2 regions of the Mesorhizobium sp. W016 genome follow, and region 1 is predicted to be linked to the other one. Evidence: riboswitches for the same ligand, from Rfam matches in the RefSeq annotation. Region 1 holds a riboswitch; the other holds the start of a gene.

What was found. A riboswitch is a leader RNA that binds a small molecule or an ion and turns the genes downstream of it on or off. The one in region 1 is predicted to bind thiamine pyrophosphate.
Region 2: linked by a shared signal. The riboswitch ahead of ACYG9V_RS13830 (YkoF family thiamine/hydroxymethylpyrimidine-binding protein) and the one ahead of thiB (thiamine ABC transporter substrate binding subunit) in region 1 are both predicted to bind thiamine pyrophosphate.

What each region holds. Positions count from the first base shown of each region.
Region 1 covers NZ_JBTTIF010000002.1:313,649-319,790, reverse strand. Annotated here, with positions in the region: gene ACYG9V_RS01905 (ABC-F family ATP-binding cassette domain-containing protein) at 1-1,701, opposite strand, end outside; gene ACYG9V_RS01900 (thiamine diphosphokinase) at 1,703-2,362, opposite strand; TPP riboswitch at 2,525-2,639, shown strand; gene thiB (thiamine ABC transporter substrate binding subunit) at 2,683-3,690, shown strand; gene thiP (thiamine/thiamine pyrophosphate ABC transporter permease) at 3,940-5,547, shown strand; gene thiQ (thiamine ABC transporter ATP-binding protein) at 5,544-6,142, shown strand, end outside.
Region 2 covers NZ_JBTTIF010000002.1:2,768,266-2,774,407, reverse strand. Annotated here, with positions in the region: gene ACYG9V_RS13840 (ABC transporter ATP-binding protein) at 1-645, opposite strand, end outside; gene ACYG9V_RS13835 (ABC transporter permease) at 642-1,484, opposite strand; gene ACYG9V_RS13830 (YkoF family thiamine/hydroxymethylpyrimidine-binding protein) at 1,740-2,348, opposite strand; TPP riboswitch at 2,339-2,451, opposite strand; partial or broken gene ACYG9V_RS13825 (GSU2403 family nucleotidyltransferase fold protein) at 2,662-3,051, shown strand; gene ACYG9V_RS13820 (hypothetical protein) at 3,317-3,568, shown strand; gene ACYG9V_RS13815 (DUF2934 domain-containing protein) at 3,728-3,967, opposite strand; gene ACYG9V_RS13810 (hypothetical protein) at 4,060-4,275, opposite strand; gene ACYG9V_RS13805 (DUF1236 domain-containing protein) at 4,374-4,703, opposite strand; gene ACYG9V_RS13800 (hypothetical protein) at 5,046-5,348, opposite strand; gene ACYG9V_RS13795 (hypothetical protein) at 5,509-5,838, shown strand.

The DNA.
Region 1 (6,142 bases):
TTCGTAATAGGCGGGATCGGCAATGTTGTTTTCCAACCGCGAGATCGAGGCCATTACCGCCTCGATCTTCTTGGGCAAGGATTCCAGGGCGAATTTCTGCTTGAACGACAGTTTCTTCGACGGCCCTTTCGGCGCTGCCGGCTCGCTCTTGCCCGGCGCCGGCGCATCGCTGGCTTCGGCCTTGGCGCGCGCCTTGCGGTCGTCGAGCCGGGTGCCGCCGCGCTGCGCCAGCATGTCGGAATAGCCACCGGCATATTCGATCCAGCGGCCGCCTCCGTCCGGGGCGATGATGCTGGTGACGGTGCGGTCGAGGAAGTCGCGGTCGTGGCTGACCAGGATGACCGTGCCGGCAAAGCCGGCGACAAGTTCCTGCAACAGTTCCAGCGTCTCCATGTCGAGATCGTTGGTCGGCTCGTCGAGCACCAGAAGGTTGGCCGGCCGCGCCAGAACACGCGCCAGGAGCAGCCGCGCCCGTTCGCCGCCGGACAGCTCGCGCACCGGGGTGCGCGCCTGTTCCGGCTTGAACAGGAAATCCTTCATGTAGGACACGACATGGCGCTGCTCGCCATTGATGACGAGGTTTTCGCCGCGCCCGTCCGTGAGATACTGCGCCAGGGTCTCGGCCGGATCGACCGCCTCGCGCTTCTGGTCGAGCGTGGCGATTTCCAGATTGGTGCCGAGCCGCACCGAGCCGGCGTCGGGCTTCATCTCGCCGGTAAGCATCTTCAACAGCGTCGTCTTGCCGGCCCCGTTCGGCCCGACAAGGCCGACGCGATCGCCGCGCTGGATGCGGGTCGAGAAGCTTTTGACCACGGTGAGGTCGCCAAAGCTCTTTTCGATGTTCTTGGCCTCGATCACCAGCTTGCCGGATTCGGCGGCGTCGCTGGCCACCATGGTGGCCGAGCCCTCGGCGCCGCGATGGCCGCGAAAACGCTGGCGCATGGTCTGCAGTTCGCCCAGGCGGCGCATGTTGCGTTTACGGCGAGCCGTCACGCCATAGCGCAGCCAATGCTCCTCGCGCACGATCTGGCGGCCGAGCTTGTGCTGTTCGCGCTCTTCCTCTTCCAGCACAAGGTCGCGCCATTCCTCGAAATGGCCAAAGCCCTTGTCGAGGCGGCGGGTCTGGCCACGGTCGAGCCAGACAGTGGCGCGCGAGACGCGTTCGAGGAAGCGACGGTCGTGCGAGATGACGATCAGCGCCGAAGACGTCCGGACGAGCTCCTCTTCCAGCCATTCGATGACCGACAAATCGAGATGGTTCGTCGGCTCATCAAGCAGCAGAATATCGGGTTCGGGCGCCATGACGCGGGCAAGTGCTGCGCGGCGCGCCTCGCCACCGGAGAGATCGTTGGGGTTCTCCGTGCCGGCGAGGCCGAGATGCTCCATCAGATATGTGGCGCGGTAGGGATCGTCGGCAGGCCCAAGCCCAGCCTCGACATAGGCACGCACATTGGCAAAGCCGTCCATGTCGGGCATTTGCGGGAGATAGCGCACCGTTGCCGAAGGCTGGCGGAAGACCTCGCCGTCTTGCGGCTCGATCAGACCGGCGGCAATCTTCAGGAGCGTCGACTTGCCGGAGCCGTTGCGGCCGACGAGCGCGATCTTGTCACCGGCGGACGCCGTCAGTTCGGCGCCGTCGAGCAGCGGCGTGCCGCCAAAGGTCAGTCTTATGCCGTCGAGGTTGAGAAGGGGCGGGGCCATGTCAGCTTTCAGGCAAGGGGTAGGGGTGGGCGAGCAGCAGCGCGCGGCCATGGCCGAGCGCGATTTCGAGGCCGCCCCCGGTCGTGTTGGACTTGACCTCGTTCGAGATGGTCAGCGACGAGCCGAACACGACCTCGACATGGTCGAGCGGCCACTTCGCGCCGGACACGGTGAGGCCCGAAAGATCGGAAAAGCCGAGCACCGAAAACAGCGTTCCGTCGGCATAGTCGAAGCCGGCCTTGCCAGGCAGCAGAGGGGCGCCTTCCTGCGCTCCGCTGGTCAACAGCACTTTTGTGCCTGTCTCTGCCAGCCGCAGGCTGAGCGCCAGATGGAGGAAGGCGTGGTCGGCGCGCTTGCCGCCGAAAGCGCCGGCCAGCACCAGGCTGGTGGCGCCGCGTTCCAATGCCGCCGCGATCGCCAGTTCGCCATCGGTCTTGTCCTTTTCGGGAGGAAACACCTCCCGCGGCACGGCGGCGAGATCGGCAGGCAGGTCCGCCGGCACGGAATCGAAATCGCCGACCCACAGCTCCGGCATCAGGCCGAGCAGGCGGGCATGATCGATGCCGGCGTCGGCGGCGATGACGCGCGTGCCCGCGACCTGCCGGTCGAGCCGCGGCGTGCGGACGAGATCGCCGCCAAGCAGGATGGTGAATGTGCTCATATCCGCTGGCCCTTACCAGCCCCGCCGACGAAACGGAAGGCCGAGCGGCACCGTCACTCTTTGTTGGAGCATGATCTTTTTCCGGAAACGGATTCCACTTTCCGGGATCATGCTCGGGCAAACTTCCACTTGCGTGGCACCTTGGCCGGGCCTATGTGTCGAAACGCTCTAACGGGGTGCCGGACGCGATCTTCGCGGACCGGCTGAGAGGCAGTCTCGCCAACCCGCTGAACCTGATCCGGTTTGTACCGGCGGAGGGATTAGACGCTTCGGACAGCCCGACGCCTCAATTCCTTTCAACACGAATGAAGGAGGCGCCGATGCGCATGTTTTTGTCCCGTCTTGTCCCAGCGCTGGGGCTTGCTGTTTCGCTACTGGCAAGCCCTGCGTCAGCGCAGGAAAAACTCACGATCTATACCTATGAGAGTTTCACTGCCGACTGGGGTCCGGGCCCCCAGGTGAAGAAGGAATTCGAAGCCGAGTGCGGCTGCAGCGTCGACTTCGTCTCGGCGGCCGACGGCGTCGCACTTCTCAACCGCGTCAAGCTGGAAGGAGCCTCGACCAAAGCAGATATCGTGCTTGGCCTCGACACCAACCTCACCGCGGAAGCCAAGGCTTCCGGCCTGTTTGTCCGACATGGCGCGGTGGCTGAAAACAACGTGCCGGGCGGCTGGAGCGACGACACTTTCGTGCCCTATGATTATGGTTATTTCGCCGTCGTCTACGACACCGAGAAGCTGAAGAACCCACCGAAGAGCCTGAAGGAACTGGTCGAGGGCGATGCCGCCGACAAGATCGTCATCCAGGATCCGAGGACGTCGACGCCGGGCCTCGGCCTGCTGCTGTGGGTTAAGTCGGTCTATGGCGACAAGGCGCCGGAAGCCTGGGCCAAACTCAAGGGCAAAGTGCTGACGGCGGCGCCCGGCTGGAGCGAGGCCTATGGCCTGTTCACCAAGGGCGAGGCGCCGATGGTGCTGTCCTATACGACATCGCCGGCCTACCACATGGTGGCCGAGAACACCGGGCGCTTCCAGGCGGCGTCGTTCGAAGAAGGCGAGTATTTGCAGGTCGAGGTCGCCGGCATCACCACCACGGGCGCGAAGAACCCGCTGGCGGCAAAGTTTCTGGCCTTCATGACCGGGCCGAAATTCCAGGATGTCATTCCGGAGACCAACTGGATGTTCCCGGCTGGGAAAACCGACAAGCCGCTCAATCCGGCTTTTGATAGGCTGGTCAAGCCGGCGAAGACCTTGCTGTTCAGCCCGGAAGAGGTCGCGGCAAATCGCAAGGCCTGGGTGGATGAATGGCTGGCGGTGATGAGCAAGTAGGAATTCAGGATGGCGCTTGAACACCCCCCTCTGGCCTGCCGGCCATCTCCCCCGCAAGGGGGGAGATCAAGCGCTCGGAAGCTTTCGCCAACCTCCAACGCTGCGAGGATGGGGCGGGGAGCGAAGCTGCTAATCTCCCCCCTTGCGGGGGAGATGGCCGGCAGGCCAGAGAGGGGTGGGCGGGAACTCGACTTCCGTGAAATATTTGCGTCAGCAGCGAACGTGCGCCGTAGGGTTGGATAGCGCGAAATGCGTGCGCACTATCCCTCTGACCCCCGCATCACGGCCGGCATTGTCGCGCTTGCGGCAATCGCGCTACTGATCGGTGGCGCCTTCGCCGGCCTTATCCGCGAAGGCGCGCACGACCTTTCCGGCGCCGCGTCCGCCTTTGACCTCTATCTCCTGCGCGTTGTCCGCTTCACGCTCTGGCAGGCTGCGCTCTCGACTCTGCTTTCCGCCGTACCGGCGCTCTTCGTCGCCCGGGCGCTGTCGCGGCATCCGCGCTTCTTCGGACGCGGCTTCATCCTGCAGCTGTTCACTGTGCCCCTTGCCTTGCCGGCGATTGTCGCAGCGCTGGGCATACTGGCGCTCTATGGCCGCGCCGGTTATTTCGCCGCGATCGGTGGCCAGAGCTGGCCCGACATCTATGGGCTGTCGGGCATCCTCGTCGCCCACGTCTTCTTCAACCTGCCGCTGGCCACCCGGCTGTTCCTCGAAGCGCTGGGAACGGTGCCGGCCGATCAATGGCGGCTGGCGAGCCAGCTCGGCATGGGAGCGAGGCCAGCCTTCCGGCTGATCGAGTGGCCGGTGCTGCGCGCCGCGCTGCCGGGCGTCGCCGGGCTTGTCTTCATGCTTTGCATCACCTCCTTCACCATCGTCCTGATCCTCGGCGGCGGGCCGGCGGCGACGACGCTGGAAGTCGCCATCTATCAGGCGCTGCGTTTCGACTTCGATCCGGCGCGAGCGGTGACGCTGACGGTGCTACAGATCGCGCTGACTTTCGCCGTCATGCTGGCGCTGACGCGGCTCGGCGCCAATGTGACCGGCGACGCCAATTTGCCTGTCGCGCCGCGCCGCTATCACTTGGCCGGCAAAGCAGAAACAGCGTTCAACGCCGTCCTGATCGTGCTCGCCTTGCTGTTCGTCGCCGGACCGATGGCGGCCACCGTTGCCTCCGGCCTCGGCGCCGATCTCGGCCGGCTGGCGGGCGAGAGTGCCGTGCGTCAGGCGACGCTGACCAGCGCCGGTCTCGCCTTCTCGGCGGCGCTACTTTCGGTGGCGCTGGCACTGTCGCTGATCATGGCGCGGCGGGCACTGTCGCTGCGCCGCCGGTCCAGTGCCCGTTCATTGCTCGAACATGCCACCGACACCGGCGCCGGCTTCGTCCTCGTCGTGCCGCCCATCGTCATCGGCGCCGGCTGGTTTCTCCTGCTGCGCACGGTCAGCGATGTCTTTGCCATCGCGCCGGTCATGGTCGTCACCGTCAATGCGGTGATGGCGATGCCCTTTGCCATCCGCGCGATGCGCCCGGCCTATGATGCGGCGAGCGAGCGCCATGAAAAGCTGTGCGCGCAGCTCGGCATTGCGGGCTGGAACCGGCTGCTTCTGGTCGACTGGCCATCGCTCCGGCGGCCGCTGGCCACCGGCTTTGCCTTCGCCATGGCACTGTCGCTCGGCGATCTCGGCGTCATCGCGCTGTTCGGCAGCGATTCGGTGCAGACCTTGCCCTATCTCCTGCTGGCGCGCATGGGCAGCTATCGCACGGCCGATGCTGCCGGGCTGGCTTTGCTGCTCGGGGCGGTCTGCCTTGCATTGGTGGTCGCGGCAGACTGGCTGGGACGGGGAGAGAGATCGTGACGTCCGCTGTGGAGAAAGGCACGACTGTCCGGCTGGACAAGGTCTCGTTCAGCTATGGCGAAACGCCATTCCTGTTCGATGTCGAATTCGATACATCTAAGATCACCGCCATCATGGGGGCAAGCGGTTCGGGCAAATCGACCTTGCTCAATCTGGTGGCTGGTTTCGAGACGCCGGAGTCCGGTCGTGTGCTGATCGGCGCCGCCGATGTCGGCGCCGAGCCGCCTTCGGCGCGGCCGGTGTCGATGGTATTCCAGGAAAACAATCTGTTTGCTCATCTCTCGGTGGAGAAGAATGTCGGGCTCGGCCGCTCGCCATCGCTCAACCTGACCGACGCCGATCGCGCCGCAATCGCCGAGGCGCTTGACCGCGTCGGCCTGGCCGGCAAGGAAATGCGCCTGCCGCGCGAACTCTCCGGCGGCGAAAGGCAGCGCGTGGCGCTCGCCCGCGTTCTGGTGCGCGACCGGCCAGTGCTGCTGCTCGACGAGCCGTTCGCTTCGCTCGGGCCAGCACTGCGCGACGACATGCTCGACCTGGTGGCCGGCGTTCATGCCGAGCGGGCGATGACGGTGCTGTTCGTCACGCATCAGCCGGA
Region 2 (6,142 bases), 2.5 Mb from region 1:
CGGCACGGCAATCTCGCCGATGATGCGGGCCGGCCGCGCCGACATCAGATAGATGCGATCGGAGAGGTAGACGGCTTCGCGCACGTCATGGGTGATCAGCAGCGCCGTCCAGCGTTGGCGCTGCCACATGCCTTCCAGCCAGCGCTGCATACCCGCGCGGGTCAGTGCATCCAGCGCGCCAAAGGGCTCGTCGAGCAGCAGCATGTCGCGCTGCTGCACCACGGTGCGCAAAAGGGCGGCGCGCTGGCGCATGCCGCCGGAAAGCTCGGCCGGCCAGGCGCGCTCGAAACCGGCAAGGCCGAACTCAGCGAACAACGGCGCGACGCGTTCGCGCGCCGCCTTGCGGCCAAGACCCTGCACTTCCAGCCCCAGCGTCACATTGTCGATGACGCGCCGCCACGGCATCAGCGCGTCGCGCTGCGGCATGAAGGCGAAGGGGCTGCCCTGCAATCGCGCGCCGTCGAAGCGCATGTCGCCCTCGCCTTTCAGCGCGCCGGTCAGCAACTGGAACAGCGTCGACTTGCCGGCGCCGGAAGGGCCGAGGATGGAGACGAACTCGCCGGCCGCGACATGAAGCGAAATGCCGGCGAGCACCTCAAGCGCGCCGAAGTTCTTCCTGATGTCCCGGAGTTCGAGCCGCGTCATTGACGGTTCTCTTCTGCAGCTTCAACCTTGCCGTCGCGGCTTTCGCTCCCTGCATTCTCCCAAGGCATGGCGAAGCGCTGGACGAGCACCGCAATGGCGAACAAGACAAGCGTGAGCGCGGCGCTGACGGCGACCGCGGCGAGCACCAGATCGGGCCGAAAGTTGTTCTTGGCATTGAGCATGTAGATGCCCAGCCCCTTCGCCGCCCCCGCATATTCGGCGAAGATCGCGCCGACGACGGCGTAGGTGATGGAGATGCGCAGCCCGGCGAAGAAATAGGGCAGCGCCGAAGGCAGGCGCGCCAGCCAGAAGATGCGCCAGCGCCCTGCCCCCATGGTGGCGAGCATCTGCGAAATCGCCTTGCTGGTCGCGGCAAAACCCTCGACCAGCGCCACCATCATCGGGAAGAAGGTAACGAGCGCCACAAGCAAGATTTTTGGCATCAGCCCGAAGCCGAACCACAGTACGATGAGCGGCGCAATCGCGACCAGCGGCAAGGTCTGGCTGACAATCAGCAGCGGAAACAGCGCGCGGCGCAGCGGGGCCAAGAAATCGACCAGCGCCGAAAGCACGAAGGCAGCGACCAACGAGCAGGCGAAGCCGGCTGATGTGGCGCGGATGGTGGGCAGCGTGTTGTCGGCAAGGGCAGCGCGATGCTCCCAGGCCTGCTGCAGCACGCGCGACGGCGCCGGCAGCATGGTGGGCGCAGCGCCACCATAGCGGGCGTAGAGCTCCCACGCCGCGAGGAGCAGGGCGGAGGCGCAGGCGGCGGGGATGGTCTTGGCGATGGCTGCGGCTAATCTCCCCCCTCGAGGGGGAGATGTCGCCGAAGGCGACAGAGGGGGTCGTCTCGCATAGAGCGCCCACGCCTTGCCGATGCGAAAAGGACGTCGGCGCTCCACGCGCTGGGACCCCCTCTGGCCTGCCGGCCATCTCCTGCTCGAGGGGGGAGATTCGTGGGCATCGCGGTCTTCGCCAATCGCCAATGGCTCCCCTCCTCTCTGTGCTGAGGGGTCAGAGGCATCTCCTCCACGCAATGGGTCAGATAAACCAGCCACGGCAATATCCTCAAGGAACGACGCTTGAGCCGCGGCTCAGACGGCGCTCGGGCTGTTCGCCGAGATCGTGATGTCGAGGGTGACGTGGCCGGCGCCGGGGCCGAAGCGGCAGAAGGCCTCGTTGAGCGTGGCAAACACCGCACCGGCATCGCCACGCAATTTGGTGCAGAAGTTCTTTGAGCGCTCAAAGACGCCGGACTGTTTCAGGAAATCGATGCAGCCGTAGATCTCGTCCATATGGTCGCCCGTGCCCATAACGTAGAGCGAGAACTGCGCCGCCACCGGCTGACCGGTCGACGGCGTGGCCTGGACAGCGCGGATCGCGGCGATCTTGCGCTCGTCCAGCGGAATGGCGGGGCCGCCGGTCTCGTCGGAGCGGCAGATCGGATCGTCGGGCTCGCCCGGACAGCCGCGCGAGACCGCCGCCGAAAGCACGCAGTGCTTGCCGCTTTTGGCCGCCGCGACGAACAGGTCGCGCATGGCGGGAAACAGCACCTCGGGCGGCCCGACCATAAGGGTCGAGATGTCATCGGTTTCGATCCGCAGCCGGTCGCGCCAGGGATCGAGCGCGCCGAGCGCGCCGAGGATGACGCCGACGAAATCGTCGGTCATGGGATAAAGGGAAATCTGTGCGCCTGAAAACATCGCCCGCCTCGCTCCGCTGGTATTATCCAGATCAGCTTTAGGGTCCGAAGGCTTGCCGCCCTCATCTCAGCCCCGACGATACGGAGCACCCCTGTGGATGGGCGGGTTAAAGCACCGTTCGCGGCATTGGGGAAGCCGTTTGTTGAGGCACTGCGGGAAAGTGTTTTGGGCCAGACGTGCCGGGCGCCCGGGCGTTAACAGACGACTCGTCAGTTCGTTGCGTTATAACGTTTCCACGAACTTCTTATAACTGCGTTGAAATTCAAGCTGATAAACGTAATTATAAGAAAACGGCAGAGACTCCGCGCAGCCCTTACGGTTTCTGGATTTCCTTATCCGCGACCCCATCCGGACTGTGCTCCTGCATCGCTCGGGCTTGCCTGTGCTGGTCCCCTCGCCCCAGCGCTACGCCATCCACAAGCTGATCGTCGCCTCGCGACGCGGGCCGAGCGCTGGCGCCAAGCGGGAGAAGGATCTCCATCAAGCGCGCCTGCTGACCCAAGCGCTCGAAGCCACGCGTCGCCAGGACGACCTTGCCTTCGCCTTCATGGAAGCGTGGGACAAGGGCGAAAACTGGCGCGAGACGATCCGGGGCGGCTTGAACCTGTTCGACGCCGCCACGAGGGAAAACAGTCACACCATCCTGGGGAAATCCCTCCGCGAAATTGGTGCGACTCCTGAGGGATTCACGATGCGGGATTAGCTGAAGCGACCGCTGCTATATTCATTTCCATCGTCCCAACCGTACGAAATTGGCTTGACGCTTATTCGTACATAAAGTGCGATATCTCTTTTCGCAGAGAGGAATGTCCTTGAGCACAGCGAACCATGTTGCCTTCGCCGATCTCTCTCGGCCTTTGCTGTCACCCCCGTCGTTGCCGCCGCCTTTGTTGCCGCCGCCTTTATTGCCGCCCCCTTTGTTGCCCTTGTCATTCGATCAGTGCCAACGCCTCGCCGGGGCCTGGCGAATGGCCAGCCAGGACATCGCCGACGACATCCGCTTCATCCGCCAATATCTGAAAGTCGTTGCCGAGAAGGACGAGAGGCTGTCGACCGGCACCCTTGTTCACAGCCGCGCCTATGTAGAGGCCTGCGCCGGCTGGCTGCCACAGACCGTGACGCGCTATCTGCGCCACCTGCGCCAGATCACCGAATGCGAACTGGCCATGACAGCTGCCGGCATTCGCTTTGCGCTGTCGAGTTATGCCTGGGAGGCATGAGGGCGCCTGTCGCCAAACACAAGGAATTGCGCTGCCCGTCGCAGGCGCAATTCGTCAGGTTGAGAGGCTCGGGCGCGCCTGAACGGCGGGCGCCAAGGATGGCCCGGCCAGCGAATTCCGGCCTTGCTTTATTTCGACTGGTCTTATTTCGACTTGGCCTTATTTCGATTTGGCTTTGCCGGACTTTGCGGCGGCAGGCTTCGCTGCCTTTGGCTTGGCGGCTGCCTTGGCGGGCTTGGCGTCAGCTTTCTTCGCCGCCTTTTTTGGCTTGGCGACCGCGCCATCGACTTCAGCCGTGGCCTGCTCCCAGTGTTCCTGATGCGCGCCTTCAGGCCGGCCGGCCTTTTCCCAGATCTCGTGCGCGCGCTGGCGAATGCGGTCCTGTTTGACGTCCGTCACTTAAGCCTCCGTGGTTGGGTCCGGTCGGTTGGTCCAGATTCCACGAAAACATTAGCCGAAAATTCGGCCGGCGTCTTGAGTGACGAGACATCTCAGCGCGGGTCGGAAATCACCGCAACGCCGAGCAGCGCCGCTTTCTTGACGATCAGCCCGGCGAGGTCGGCATCCGAACGATCGGTGCCGGTGCGCTCCCGCAGGAGCGCGATCGCTTCCTTCATCGATAACAGCGCCGTGTTGCGCTCGGCCAGCAACTTGTCGCAACACGCCGCAACATTGGCGGAGTTCGGGGTCTCGACATGCGGCAACATGGCAATTCTCCTTTCATCATGTTCGTCATTCGGCCCTGCCGCCCTTTTGGGAAGAACGACAGGGCCGTATCACCGATGAATGGTTAGGTTGTCGAGCGTTACTCGACCACCTCGACAATCCTGCGCGTGCTGGGGTCGACCAACACGGTATGGTTGTCGACGACGGCGTATCTGTACTGAACGTCGGGAACCTCCTGCAGCTCGACAGTGTCAGGCAAGGCAGTGCCGACATTCAATTCGACGCCGAGCAGATTGACCGAGGCAAGCGGATGTTTCTTTACGTATTGGTGCACGACCGTGCGCTGTTCCGGGGTGATGATCACCTGCTGCTGTGCCGGCTGCGTGACGATGACCTCGTCGGCGGCGGCAATGCCGATACCAGCGATCATGGCGAGCCCGGCGACGGCGGGAATAAGGATGGTTTTCATCTTCGTCTCCTGTCGTTGTTGGCGAGCTCCGCCGTGTTCCCGCATGAGGCGAAAACAGCGCAGATCGAGGTGGCGGGCTCCTGGAGGCAAACGCAGCCGGTACGGTCTTGTTCCGCAAGCGGAGACTAAATTGATCGGCTTCCGGTCATGCCAGCAGAACCCGCACCCGCAAGATTCGCATTGAAGCACAATCCCTCAGGAGACCTTCGACATGGACGATGCACGGCTCCAATTCCGGTGGCGATCGCGGCCGGCGCCGGCATTGATCCGGTGACCGCGTCGCGCCCGGCCAAGACCGGAACCGACCGCCTTCGTGCCACGCCGTGAAGTTTCAAGCAAAGGTCATTGCTTCGGCGGCTGCGCAGGCACCTCGCCAGGCTTGATCACCGGCGTCTTGCCCTGATCCGGCGGCGGCTGCGTCATACCCTGGTCACCACTGGGCGGCGGCTGCAGCACGCCGCCGCAGGGACCGAGCGTGCTGGTCGATTCGCCGCCGCCATTGGCGACCGGCGGCTTCTGACCATCGTCCTGAGGCTGCGCTTGGCAAGGCGCGGCAGGGCCGTTCTGGTCGCTATTGTCCTGCGCGGCCGCCGGGTCGACCAGCGCCAAGAGCAGCACGCATGGGATGAGGGGGAAAGTCTTCATGGTCCAGCTCCTCTGGATTCATCTCCTTGGCAAAGCAGACTAGTCCTTGGCAAAGCAGACTGGCGGCAATTGGTTCCACGGAGATGGAGTGGTTGCCGGAACCTGGCAGCCGGAAGTGAGTTCCACCTTCTCGACGCTAAGCCGCCCAGAGGAGGCAATCATGGAAGAACGAAACAGAAAACCCAATGACGAGGTCGAGGCGCCACCGAGCAAAAACGATGCCCGCGACAGGATCGCCAATGACGACGTGGAAGCGCCGACGCCGGGTCGGCAGGATTGGGATGCGCTGCGTGGCGCAACGGTCCTGCCCGACGGAGCAGATGAGGAAAGCCTGCCGGACACCACCGGTGTCGAGAAGGAAGGCGAACTGCCCGAGGAGGATGACGACAACCCCTACCAGGACAGTGACGATGCCTTGCCCGACGACGCCGAGGAAGCCGCCATTGGTCACGACCTGGCGAGGCGCGGCGGCCCGTTCGACGACGTGTAAGGCAGCGACCGCGGACTTTCGAGAAGTTTCCCGGGACGTCCACGCCGTCACCAGTTGGACCAAGGATGAGCTGAAGGCGATGCCGGAGCATCGCGATTGATATTTCGAAGGATCCGGCTGCCGGATCCTTCGTTTAAGGCGCCTTGGCGATTTTGGCTTAGCCCTTGTGGTCAAGGGCTGGACGGCGACGCAATCTCAGCACGTTCGACAGCCGCGAGGCAGCCGAGAAGCACGAACGCGAAGTCCGATATTTCAAGCGCCGTGGAGGCCGCTCGCCTGAAAGCTTCAAAGTGCGCAAGAGATC